One region of the Velazquezella soli genome, then DNA from elsewhere that is predicted to be linked to it. Evidence: predicted binding sites of a transcription regulator. Region 1 holds the regulator's gene; the other holds the start of a gene.
The links. The regulator PhoB, encoded in region 1, activates phosphate uptake and scavenging genes when phosphate is short. The targets are predictions, from matches to a motif close to TGTCATNNANCTGTCAT.
Positions count from the first base shown of each region.

Region 2: AC0JZ8_RS16820 (esterase-like activity of phytase family protein) is a predicted target of PhoB. The motif match lies at 1,966-1,982, and genes of this name have one in related genera.

Region 1 covers NZ_CDRNXF010000004.1:7,916-14,123, forward strand. The annotation lists gene AC0JZ8_RS03620 (PACE efflux transporter) at 1-217, shown strand, start outside; gene AC0JZ8_RS03625 (ArsR/SmtB family transcription factor) at 156-944, opposite strand; gene AC0JZ8_RS03630 (DMT family transporter) at 1,069-1,983, shown strand; gene phoB (phosphate regulon transcriptional regulator PhoB) at 1,965-2,648, opposite strand; gene phoU (phosphate signaling complex protein PhoU) at 2,774-3,487, opposite strand; gene pstB (phosphate ABC transporter ATP-binding protein PstB) at 3,539-4,354, opposite strand; gene pstA (phosphate ABC transporter permease PstA) at 4,370-5,686, opposite strand; gene pstC (phosphate ABC transporter permease subunit PstC) at 5,683-6,208, opposite strand, start outside.
Region 2 covers NZ_CDRNXF010000004.1:2,730,482-2,736,689, forward strand. The annotation lists gene AC0JZ8_RS16810 (MFS transporter) at 1-571, shown strand, start outside; gene rnd (ribonuclease D) at 662-1,807, shown strand; gene AC0JZ8_RS16820 (esterase-like activity of phytase family protein) at 2,056-3,414, shown strand; gene AC0JZ8_RS16825 (HEAT repeat domain-containing protein) at 3,559-4,845, opposite strand; gene ppx (exopolyphosphatase) at 4,964-6,208, opposite strand, start outside.

The DNA of each region.
Region 1 (6,208 bases):
GCCTGCCTTGCGCATTGCTCATGCGGTGCTGTTCGAAATCGGTCTGCTGGTCGTGCTGATGCCGTTTATCGCGTGGTATCTGCAGATTACCCTTCTCCATGCGCTGACAATGGATATCGCGATCGCGCTGTTCTACGTGGTCTATGCCTATCTCTTCAATCTTGGCTACGACAAGCTGTTCCCGCTGCCGGAATGGAAGACCCAGGAAGCCGCCTGACCATCAGAGTTTCGGACGGTGCAATACGCCAGTCCGATGGAAGCCTGAATGTCTCGGCAAACCCGATCTCTCCGGCGCGCGTGATCCGCAGAGCCCGGGTTTCCTCTCGGCGGCCGATCCAGCCGACGCCAAGAGCGCGGTCCAGCAGCGCCGCACCCATTTGTCCCGCCAGATGCGGCCGTCGCTCGCTCCAATCGAGGCATGTCCGGCAGAGCGGGCGTTTCGAACGGGTCAGCTGTTCGAGATCGATCCCGAAATCACAAAAGAACCGTCTGCCCTCGTCGGTGATCAGGCCGGCTCCATCGCCGAGCAGCATGTAGCCGCTTCCTGTTAGGGCATCGGCGAGCGCGATGGCGAGACGGCCGGCCATGTGATCGTAACAGGTGCGGGCAAGCCGTAACGCTTCGTCTTTCGGGCCGACAGGATGATGGCGCTTCGGCCCATCCGCGGCGACTGCCATCAACGCGTGGATCGCGTGCGCGACTTCCGGAGAGGCAAGTCGGTAATAGCGGTGCCTGCCCTGCTTCTCGACCTCGATCAGGCGAACCTGCGCCAGTTTGCCGCGATGGCCGCTGGTGGTCTGCGCGGTGACGCCGGCGTGGCGTGCCAGTTCGCCCGCCGTCAGCGCCTGTCCGCCCATCAGCGCGGACAGCATGTTGGCGCGTGCAGCATCGCCGATCAGGCTTGCAACTTCCGCAATCGTGTTTCCTGAAACCATATTGGGCATGATCCAGTTCTAGCACCGGAAAACTTTGCCGTCAGCGGTCAACGGTTCGGCCGTCGTCGAAGCATTTCTTTTCCTCTCTCCGCTAAGACGGGCGGAGATTGCATGGATGGGGATAGGAACTGGAATGGCGGACACCAAAACAAGCATGGCAACGGATCTGTTGCTGCTCCTCACGCTCGCGACGCTTTGGGGCGCGTCCTACACGCTGATCAAGGTCGGTGTGGAGACGATCTCGCCCATCACCTTTATCGCCGTCAGGACGCTGGTCGCCGGTCTCATTCTCGTTGCGGCACTGCACCTGCGCGGCTTGAAACTGCCGAGGGACCGGCAGACCTGGACGCTCTTCACGGTTCAGGCCTGCCTGAACAGCGCTGTCCCCTTCACCCTGATTGCCTGGGCCGAACAGACGACCGATGCGGGCCTTGCCACCATTTTGAGTTCAACGACGCCGATCTTCGCGTTTCTGCTGACGGCGCTGATCACGCGCCATGAAAGCGTCTCTGCGGCCAAGCTGTTCGGAGTTGCGGCAGGCATTGTCGGCATATGCCTGATCGTCGGCATGGAGGCGCTTGCCGGGTCGGGCGAGAACCTCTGGGCTCAACTCGCCATCGTGACCGCGACGATCTGCTATGCGGCGGCTGCCATCTTCGGGAAGAATTTTAAGGGATTGGACCCGATGATGCCCGCCGCGGGATCGCTGATCGCAGGGGCGGCCATCCTCATTCCCGTGAGCCTCGTGGTCGACAGACCCTGGACGCTGACGCCCAGCACCGATTCGATGCTCGCCCTGTTGGCGCTCGCGGTATTTTCGACGGCGCTCGCCTTCGTCATCTATTTCCGGCTGGTGCAGACGCTGGGCTCCGTCGGCACGACGGCGCAGGCCTATCTGCGGGTGCCGATCGGCGTTGGCATCGGCGTCGTGTTTCTCGGCGAAACGCTTGCCTCGACAGCCTGGCTCGGTCTCGCCTGCGTCGTGACCGGCGTGATTGCCATGACGCTGCCGGCTAGGAGACGCGGTGCTCAGGCTTCCATTGAGTAACCGGCACCGCGGACCGTGCGGATGACATCCTGCATGTTGGAGAAGTTGAGTGCCTTCCGCAGGCGCCCCACATGCACGTCGACGGTGCGTTCGTCGACATAGATGTCATGACCCCAGACGCCGTCGAGCAGCTGCGAGCGCGAAAAGACGCGGCTGGGTGAGGCCATCAGGAATTCCAGAAGTCTAAACTCTGTCGGCCCGAGGCGAACTTCGCGGCTCTTGCGGTGAACGCGATGGGTTTCGCGATCGAGTTCGATATCGCCGCATTTGAGGACGCTCGAAAGGACCTCCGGTCGGGCACGGCGCAGCATCGCCTTGACGCGGGCCATCAGTTCCGGCGTCGAGAAAGGCTTGACCACATAGTCGTCTGCGCCGGTGGCAAGCCCGCGAACGCGCTCGCTTTCTTCGCCGCGCGCCGTCAGCATGATGATCGGCAGGCGTTCCGTCTCCGGCCGCATACGCAGGCGACGGCAGAGTTCGATGCCTGAAACGCCCGGCAGCATCCAGTCGAGAATGAGAAGATCCGGAACGCGCTCCTGAAGCCTGATTTCCGCTTCGTCACCGCGAAGCACGGTATCGACCTCGTAACCCTCGGCCTCCAGGTTATACCGAAGGAGGACGCTGAGGGCCTCTTCGTCTTCCACGACTGCGATCTTCGGCTGCATTCCGACTTGCTCCGTCACTCGTCCCGAACCGCACTTAGATCCGCCAGATCCGCTCGCGCTGCTTCAGGTCATTGGTTTTGGCAGTTATCGTCCCGAAACCGGCAGGCGATTTCGGGAGAGCTGCATCATGTCCCGGCGGAGCCGAGCATGTTGGACGTATCGTCCTTCGGACGTTCGCCCTCCGGCTGTGCGCCGGTCGCGATGTAGTAGATGGTCTCGGCGATATTCGTCGCGTGGTCGCCGATGCGCTCGATGTTCTTGGCGCAGAACAGGAGATGGGTGCACGTGGTGATGTTGCGCGGATCCTCCATCATGTAGGTGAGGAGTTCGCGGAACAGCGAGGTGTACATCGCGTCAATCTCTTCATCGCGCTGGCGGATGATTTCGGCTTTTTCCGCGGAGCGGTTGGCGAAGACATCAAGAACGTCCTTGAGCTGCACCAGCGCCAGTTCGGAAAGATGCTCCAGACCACGGGCGAGCTTGCGCGGGACGCCTGTTCCCTGCACGGCGAGCACGCGCTTGGCGGTGTTCTTACCAAGGTCGCCGACGCGTTCCAGGTCAGCTGCAATGCGCAGCGTGCCGATGATCTCGCGAAGGTCGGCCGCCATCGGCTGACGCTTGGCGATGGTGACGATCGCCTTGTCCTGGATATCGCGCTCGGCATGGTCGAGAATGACGTCGTCCGAGATGACCTTCTGGGCCAGTGCGGAGTCGGAGTTGACGAGCGCACGCACGGCATCACCGCACATCTGCTCCGCCAGGCCGCCCATTTCGGAGATCCGGCGGTTCAGGTATTTCAGTTCCTCGTCATAGGCCGAGAGAATATGGGTCGAAACCATGTGTCTGATCCTTGATGTCTGCAGTTGCGGCTGACGGGCTCTGCGCCCGCATCAGCCGAAGCGGCCCATGATGTAATCCTGGGTGCGCTGGTCATCCGGATTGGTGAACATCTTGTCGGTATCGTTTTCCTCGACCAGGTGGCCGAGATGGAACATCGCCGTGCGCTGCGAAACGCGGGCCGCCTGCTGCATCGAGTGGGTGACGATCACGATCGTGTAGTTGGCGCGCAGTTCGTGGATCAGTTCCTCGACCTTGGCCGTGGCGATGGGGTCGAGTGCCGAGCACGGCTCGTCCATCAGAATGACTTCAGGCGAAACGGCGATCGCACGGGCGATGCACAGGCGCTGCTGCTGACCGCCGGAAAGGCCGGTACCGCCTTCATGCAGGCGATCCTTGACTTCTGCCCAGAGGCCGGCGCGCTGCAGGCTTGCCTCGACGATCGCGTCCATTTCCGTCTTGCCGCGGGCAAGGCCGTGGATGCGGGGACCGTAGGCAATGTTCTCGTAGATCGACTTCGGGAACGGGTTCGGCTTCTGGAACACCATGCCGACCCGGGCACGCAGCTCCACAACGTCGATTTCCTTGTCGTAGATATCGTCGCCGTCGAGCGTGATCTTGCCGGTGACGCGGCAACCCTCGATCGTGTCGTTCATGCGGTTCATCGTGCGCAGGAAGGTGGACTTGCCGCAGCCGGACGGACCGATCAAAGCAGTGACGGTATTTTGGCGGACATTCAGGTTCACGTCATAAAGAGCGCGCTTGTCACCGTAATAAACGGAGACATCCTTGCCGATCATCTTATATGCAACGTCGTTCATTTTCTTGTCCAGCGCCTTCTCAACTGCAGCTTCTGACATCATGTTCATTGCTTCCCCCTTCCTCTACCAACGCCGTTCGAAGCGGCGTCGCAAGAGAATTGCGCCAACATTCATCAAGATCAGGAACAGGAGCAGGATCATGATCGCTCCCGAGGTTCGTTCAACGAAGGCGCGTTCCGCCTCGTTAGCCCACATGTAGATCTGTACCGGCAGCGCTGTCGACGGATCCATCGGCGTGGTCGGATAGTTCGCCACGAAGGCGACCATGCCGATCAAGAGGAGCGGCGCGGTTTCGCCAAGGGCGTGCGCGAGGCCGATGATCGTACCGGTCAGGATACCGGGCATGGCAAGCGGCAGGACATGGTGGAAGATGGTCTGCATCTTCGAGGCACCGAGCCCGAGCGCTGCAGCACGGATCGACGGTGGCACTGCTTTCAGTGCCGCGCGGGTGGCGATGATAATGGTCGGAAGCGTCATCAGCGTCAGCACCAGGCCGCCGACCAGCGAGGCCGAGCGCGGCAGGCCCATGAAGTTGATGAAGACCGCGAGACCCAACAGACCGTAGACGATCGACGGGACCGCTGCGAGATTGTTGATGTTGACCTCGATCAGGTCCGTGAACCGGTTCTTCGGGGCAAACTCTTCAAGATAGATCGAGGCTGCGACGCCGATCGGCAGGGACAGGACGAGCACGATCAGCATCATATAGAAGGAGCCGATCAGGGCGACGCCGACGCCGGCTGCTTCCGGACGGCTGGACGCGCCGTTGAAGAAAATGCCGGTGTTGAATTCCTTGGCGAGCGCACCGCTGTCGGTCAGCTGCTTCATCCATCCGACCTGCTGGTCGGACACCTTGCGGCTGGTTTCCGCCACGTCGAGATTGATCTGGCCTTTCACGGCGCTGTCGATATCGCCGGCCGCCAGGAGCGAAACCGTCTGGGTCGTGCCGATGATCTCAGGATCGGAAACGACCATATCGCGCAGCTGGCCACGAACGCCGTCCGAAATCATCTGGTTGACGGCACGCAGACCCTGGCGATCGTTTTCGGCGACGCCCAGAACCTTCGCCAGCGCATTGCGGGCGACGATCGGGTAGTTGGCCGTCATCAGCTTGGCCGGATCCGTAGCCCGCACATTATCCTTGTCGATGATCTGCTGCGAGAACTCCACAGGGATGGTGATCATCGTCTGCTGAAAGGCGGTATAGCCCTTCGAGACGACCGACCACAGAAGGAGCATCAGGAACAGGATGCCGAACGAGAGAGCAGCGATGCCATAGGCACGAAAGCGGCGCTCGGCGGCGTAGCGGCGTTTGATACCGATATCGCGACGGGCAGGCTTGGCCAAGACGCCGGCGGTGGAGGAAACCACGTCGGTCATTCGTACTGCTCCCGGTATTTGCGCACGATGTAGAGCGCGTAGATGTTGAGGCAAAGCGTGATCGCAAACAGCGTGATGCCGAGTGCGAAGGCGACGAGCGTCTGCGGCGAGGTGAATTCAAGGTCGCCCGTCAGCTGGCTGACGATCTTGACGGTCACCGTCGTCATCGGCTCGAACGGGTTGAGCTGCATGCGGGCGGCGACGCCGGCGGCGAGCACTACGATCATGGTTTCGCCGATGGCGCGCGAGGCGGTCATCAGAAGTGCGCCGACGATGCCCGGCAGTGCTGCCGGCAGGACGACCTTCTTGATGGTTTCGGACTGGGTGGCGCCGAGACCGAGCGAGCCGTCACGAAGCGTTCCCGGCACGGCGGTGATGATGTCGTCCGACAGCGACGAGACGTAAGGGATCAGCATGATGCCCATGACGAAGCCGGCAGTGAGAACGCTCTGTGCCTGGATGAAGTTGCCGTAATCGCCTGTGACAAGGCCGTTCAGCTGCGAAGACAGGTCGCGCAGGAAT
Region 2 (6,208 bases), 2.7 Mb from region 1:
GATCGCGACCTTCATGAGTGCCGGCATCATCGGCGGCGTGGTACTGCAATATCCGCTCGGCGTCTATTCGGACAAGCTCGACCGGCGGCGCGTCATCCTGTGGACGACGATCGGGTCTGTCATCACCGGCGCCTATCTGTCGTTCGGCGCGGGCAGCAACGAGACGGCCAATATCATCAGCGTCTTTTTGTTCGGCGCCTTTTCGATGCCGCTCTATTCGCTCTGCTCGGCCCATGGCAACGACCACGCGAAACCAGGCGAGCACGCGGTGATCGCGGCAGGCTTGCTGTTCTTCTGGTCGGTCGGCGCCACGTTCGGGCCGCTGCTTGCGGCAGCGCTTCTGGAATTCTACGGCCCGCGCGCATTCTTCCTCTACACGTCGTTCATCTTCGCCGGGTTCGCGATCTACACGCTGCGCCGGATGCAGGTGCGGGCACCCGTGCCGCCGCAGCAGCGCAACTCGCGCTTCCGGTCGCTTCTGCGCACGTCGGCCTATTTCAACCGGCTTGCCGACCCGGCGGACCGGGGTGGCGACAAGGACAGGGACGCTGACGGCAACAACAGGAAATAGCCGCCCGCTGCCGGGAAAGGCTGGCCGTTTGTCTTGACATCTGCGGCGGGAAGGGAAAGGAAGGTTGACCACCTGCACGTGAATGAGACGATGATCGAAACAACAATTGCCCTTCAGGAAGCCTGCGAAAAGCTGGCTCAGTCAGACTTCATCACCATCGATACGGAGTTCTTGAGAGAGACGACCTTCTGGCCGGAACTCTGCCTGATCCAGATGGCGAGCCCGACAGTCGAAGTGCTCGTCGATCCGCTGGCAAAAGGGCTCGACCTCAAGCCCTTCTTCGAGCTGATGGCGAATACGGCGGTCACCAAGGTGTTTCACGCCGCGCGCCAGGATATCGAGATCATCCACCATCTCGGCAATCTTGTCCCGCATCCGATCTTCGACACGCAGGTTGCGGCCATGGTCTGCGGCTTCGGCGACAGCGTCTCCTACGACCAGCTGGTCAACCGCATCAAGGGCGTGCAGATCGACAAGTCGTCGCGCTTTACCGACTGGAGCCGCCGGCCGCTGTCTGAAAAGCAGCTCGACTATGCGCTGGCCGACGTTACCCATCTGCGCGACGTCTATCTGTTCCTGAAGGAACAGCTGGAACGCGAAGGACGTGCCCTCTGGCTGACGGAGGAAATGGCGGTTCTCGAGAGCGCGTCGACCTATGACCTGCATCCCGACGATGCCTGGCTTCGTCTGAAGTCGCGTCTGCGGAAGCCGAGCGAGTTGGCAATCCTGAAATTCGTCGCCGCATGGCGCGAACGTGAGGCGCGCAGCCGCAACGTACCGCGCTCACGCGTGCTGAAGGACGACGCGATCTATGAGATCGCCCAGCAGCAGCCGAAAGATACCGAAGCGCTCGGACGTCTGCGCACTGTGCCGAAAGGCTGGGAGCGCTCGTCCTCAGGCGCTGCAATCGTCGAGGCTGTCAATACGGCGCTGGCGCTGCCGAAGACCGAGATGCCCCATGCGCCAAAGCATGTGCACCTGCCGGAAGGCACAGGCGCTGCCGTCGAACTCTTGAAGGTTCTGCTGAAGCTCATCTCCGACAAGCAGGGCGTTGCCGCCAAGGTGCTCGCCAATACCGACGATCTGGAAAAGATCGCCGCCGAAGGCGAGTTGGCCGAAGTAGCCGCCCTTTCCGGCTGGCGTCGCGAACTGTTCGGAGAAATTGCGTTGAAGCTGATCGAAGGCGGCGTCGCGCTCCGCTTCGTCAACAAGAAGGTCGAGGCGGTCGAGCTGTAAGGCTCGCCCTCACCGTCTTGCAGCATCTAAGGGATCGGCCACCGGAGATCGGAGGGCGATCCCTTTTTCGTTTAAATCCCAGACATTTCCGGCGTTTCTGCCCTGCTCAGCGATGCTGCTGATGGGTGCTTTAGCGTGTCAAGAAACAGACGTAAAACCTTCATCCAAGCGTCAAGCGATCATCACCTCACCGTCATGCGTGCCGCCTATCGACGTCGCGTGTTCTTCTCAATCGAACAGGTGATTTGATGACCAAGACCTTTTTAGCCTCCGTCTTCGTAAGTGCCCTCCTCGCCGGCACGGCATTGGCCGACGACCGCGAATTTCCGGCGAAGCTCACAGGCCAGGCGATCCTGCCGGCCAACACGGTAACCGCATCCCCATCCGACGTTCCTGAATTTCTCAAGACCTCGGGCAAGTTCACGACGCCTGACCGCAAGCGTACGGAAAAGCTTGGCTCGGTCGACGGCAAGGACGGTGTCCGCGTCACCGACGTCAAGCTGCCGTTCAACGGTCAGCCGATCCAGGGCTTTTCCGGGATCAAGGCCATGGCAGACGGCACGTTCTGGACGCTGTCCGACAACGGCTTCGGCTCCAAGGCCAATTCCTCCGATGCGATGCTGTTCCTGCATCAGGTGAAGTTCGACTGGGCGACCAACAAGGTCGATGTCGTCAAGAACATCTTCCTGTCGGACCCCAACAAGATTGCCCCCTTCCCGATCGCCATGGAAGGCAGCGACAAGCGCTACCTGACCGGCGCCGATTTCGACATCGAATCGATCCAGCCCGTCGCAGACGGTTTTTGGCTCGGCGAGGAATTCGGGCCTTACCTCATCAAGGTCGACATGCTCGGCCAGCTGACTGACGTCGTTGCCACCACCGTTGACGGCAAGAAGGTGACCTCGCCTGACAACCCGACCCTTTCGATGCCTGCCAACCCCGCCGCCAAGATGCCGGTCTTCAACCTGAAGCGTTCGGGTGGCTATGAAGGCATGGCAATGTCGAAGGATGGGCAAAAGCTTTACGGCCTGCTGGAAGGCCCGATCTTCCTCGACGACGGCAAGGTCGAACAGGTCGATGGGCGCTCCGCGCTGCGCGTCATCGAATTCGACATCGCTTCGAAAAGCTGGACCGGCCGTTCCTGGCTCTATCCGCTGTCTGAAAAGGGTGTCGCGATCGGCGATTTCAACATGCTGGACGCCACCACCGCCCTCGTCATTGAACGCGACAACGGCGCCGGCTCTAAGGACAAGGCCTGCGCCGATCCGAAGCAGCCGAAGCCGGATTGCTTCGATGCACCGGCCGAACTGAAGCGCGTCTACAAGATCGAGATGACCGACGCCAATGTCGGCGCGGCCGTCCGCAAGATCGGCTATATCGACCTTCTGAACATCAAGGACCCCGACAACAAGAAGAAGGCTGGCTCGAAGGACGGCATCTACGACATGCCGTTCGTGACGATCGAGAATGTCGACCAGATCGACGCGACACACCTGATCATCGGCAATGACAACAACCTGCCCTTCTCGGCCGGTCGCGCCGTCAACAAGGCTGACGACAACGAGTTCAGCCTGATCGAAGCCGCCGAGTTCCTCAACGCGAAGTAAAGCAGTGAGGCGGTAATCGGCAGGCCTCTAGAGCCCGGACATCACCACGACGAAACCGAAAAGGGTATCTGCATCGGCAGGTACCCTTTTCGACTCCATGACACTTCGAACCTGGACGTATTAAAGCTCAGGTATCGCCCGGATCTACCATTTCAGGACGTCGTTAAGCGATGATGGCGCTTTCAAGCTTCTGTTCAAGTTCGTCGAAGGATCATTGAGCTGACGGACGATGTCGCTCTTTTGCGACGAGGAAAGATTGCTCCCCGACTGCCGCAGGATCAGGATCTGGTTATTGGCCACACCCTGATCTGTCGTATCCTTGGCAGCGTTTACGCTCAGCTCCACGGCCCGCGGATCCTGCAGGCGGTACAGAAAATCTGCTGCCTGGTAGCGAATGGTCTTGTCCGGATCTGCGGCCGCCTGGATCAGCAACGGAAAATCCTCAGCGGCCAACTTTTGCGACAGAGACGACGCCAGATTGGGGTCGGAGCGGATCATTTCTGCCAGGGCATAGACCACGCCGAGCTTGACGCGGTAATCGTCCGGCGATGCGTGCAGCGCAGACAGCATCATGGGCACTGCGACAACTCCGGCAGAGACCAGAAAGTCGCGGGAATTGCGCCTCAGGAACGTATCGTCGTTCCGCAGGCCGGCAAGCGCCTTCTGAATTTGGTCGACCGATGCTTCCGGCCGAACCGCCGCCTGAGCGAACGCGCTCAGATCCCACCATGCACCCGTCGTGCTGCCGCTAACCTCCGCTGTCGGCCCAGGTGAAAGCGTATCCAGTTCGGACAGGAGAACCAGCGAGCCGTTCTTGACCTGCCGCGCATTGTAGTCGAAGCGCCACTGGACCGGCCGGCCTTCGGCGAAAATTGCCCGGATTTTCTGGGCATCGCCGATAAGCTCGAAATACTCTTTGCCAGCTTCCTTTTCGATTGTATCGACCTGCATCCGCATCTGCGTGCTTTGCAGCGATGTACCGAGGCCAAGAAACTTGATCCGTCGGACCATGGCATCCTTGTAGATGTAGAGCGGCTCGTCATCGATTATGCGGATATCGGCGACATGCGAGAAGTCGCCGCTGATCTCGCCTTTAAACAGCGCCGGCGTGCCAGGCGGCGTAAATTGCTGGAGCATCAGAAACAGAACGACTGCCATGGCGCCGGCCCCGGTCACCGACCAGCCGGCCCAGTTCCCTGCAACCTTTGCACCGAACGCCGCAAGCACCAGCCCGAAACCGACGCAGATGGTCAGCGAGGAGGCGGTCTGGCTGCGTCCCAAGAGAAGGATTGCAGTACCCAGCAGCACGAGAAAGAGCCCGACGGCCACGCCGGCAACAAAGTATTTTTCCGGAAAATTGTTCTCGGGCGCCAGCGCGTTATTGGCCCCACGGTCCGCATGATTGTTCGCGCCTTGATCTGCCACTGCCATGTTCGAGCCCCCCTCGAAGCCAACACCAACATAAGGCATGCCTGTTCAACCGAAGATAAGCCGAAGCCCGCTCGGTTGCAACCGTCTAGATCTGATGCATCTGTTCTCGCAACAGCTGCTATTCGAACACGAAGGCGAGCTTCTTGCCGGTCAGCTTGGCAAGCTGCTGCAGCCGACCTTCCAGCCGCTCGCCAGCGAAGTTGCGGTAAGCGTGCGGCACGACGAATTCCATGTCGAGATCGGGCGAACTCGACTGGCGGAAAGTCAGGTTATTGACGATGCCGGGCATCGAAGCCGAGAACAGATAGACGACCCGCAAAAGCCCGCCGAGCAGTTTGGCGAGCTCAAGAAGCCGCGGTGTCGCGATCGTCGAGAGCGGACCGGTGGCACCGTCGTCGCTCAAACCCTCGAACCGGTAGTAGTTGGCGAGCGCCAGATAGGCGCGGCCCGCATGGGTGATGCCGACGAAGGACGAGTGGGCGATGACGTTCAGCGCCTGGGCGCCCCGGTAATCGGGATGCGCGCGCCAGCTGATATCGGCAAGCAGGCAGGCGGCCCTGCGATACCGGCTTTCTTCCTCGGTCTCGTTGATGCCGAAGAATGGCACCATGCGGCCGGTCCAATCGGCAAGCTCGCGGGCATGTTCGGGCGACCGTGCACGCAGGATGGCAAGCTGATCGGCAGCCACGACGAGCGGATCGGACTGCTTCTCCTCATCCGGCATCAGGTGATAGAGATAGCCTTCGCGAACGCCCTGCGCCGAAAAGCTGACAACCGACGGCTTCATGACGGAGAGCACTTCCTGCATGGCGACGGCGCCGAAGGGCAGAAGCGAACGACGGCTCTTCGAGACGGCCTGCCAGGCAGGATCCTTGGAGTCCTTGGCTTCGATCACGTCTTCGAGAAACTTCTGGATTTCCTCGAATGTCAGCTCGTAGCCCTGCATCATGTGCAGCGGATATTTGGTGATTTCCATGTGCAGCTTGGCGATGTTGCGCCATGTACCGCCGACAGCATAGAAGGTGCGGCCCTCGCCCTTTTCCAGAAAGCGGGCGGTATTGACCTGCTTGCGGGCAAATGTCCGCGCCTTGGAAAGGGAGCCACCTGACGATTCCGACAGGCGCAGGCCGCCGAGAGGCAGGGTGATCCCCTTGCCGAACTCTTGTCCCTTGATGTCGATCAGTTCCAGCGAACCGCCACCAAGATCACCGGCGACGCCGTCAACCTCGTGAAAGCCGCTGATGACGCCAAGCGCCGAATATTTGGCTTCTTCCTCGCCCGACAGGAGCTGAATCTCCTGGCCGAGAATTTCTTCCGCCTTGGCGATGAAATCCGGGCCATTGGAGGCTTCGCGGGCCGCGGC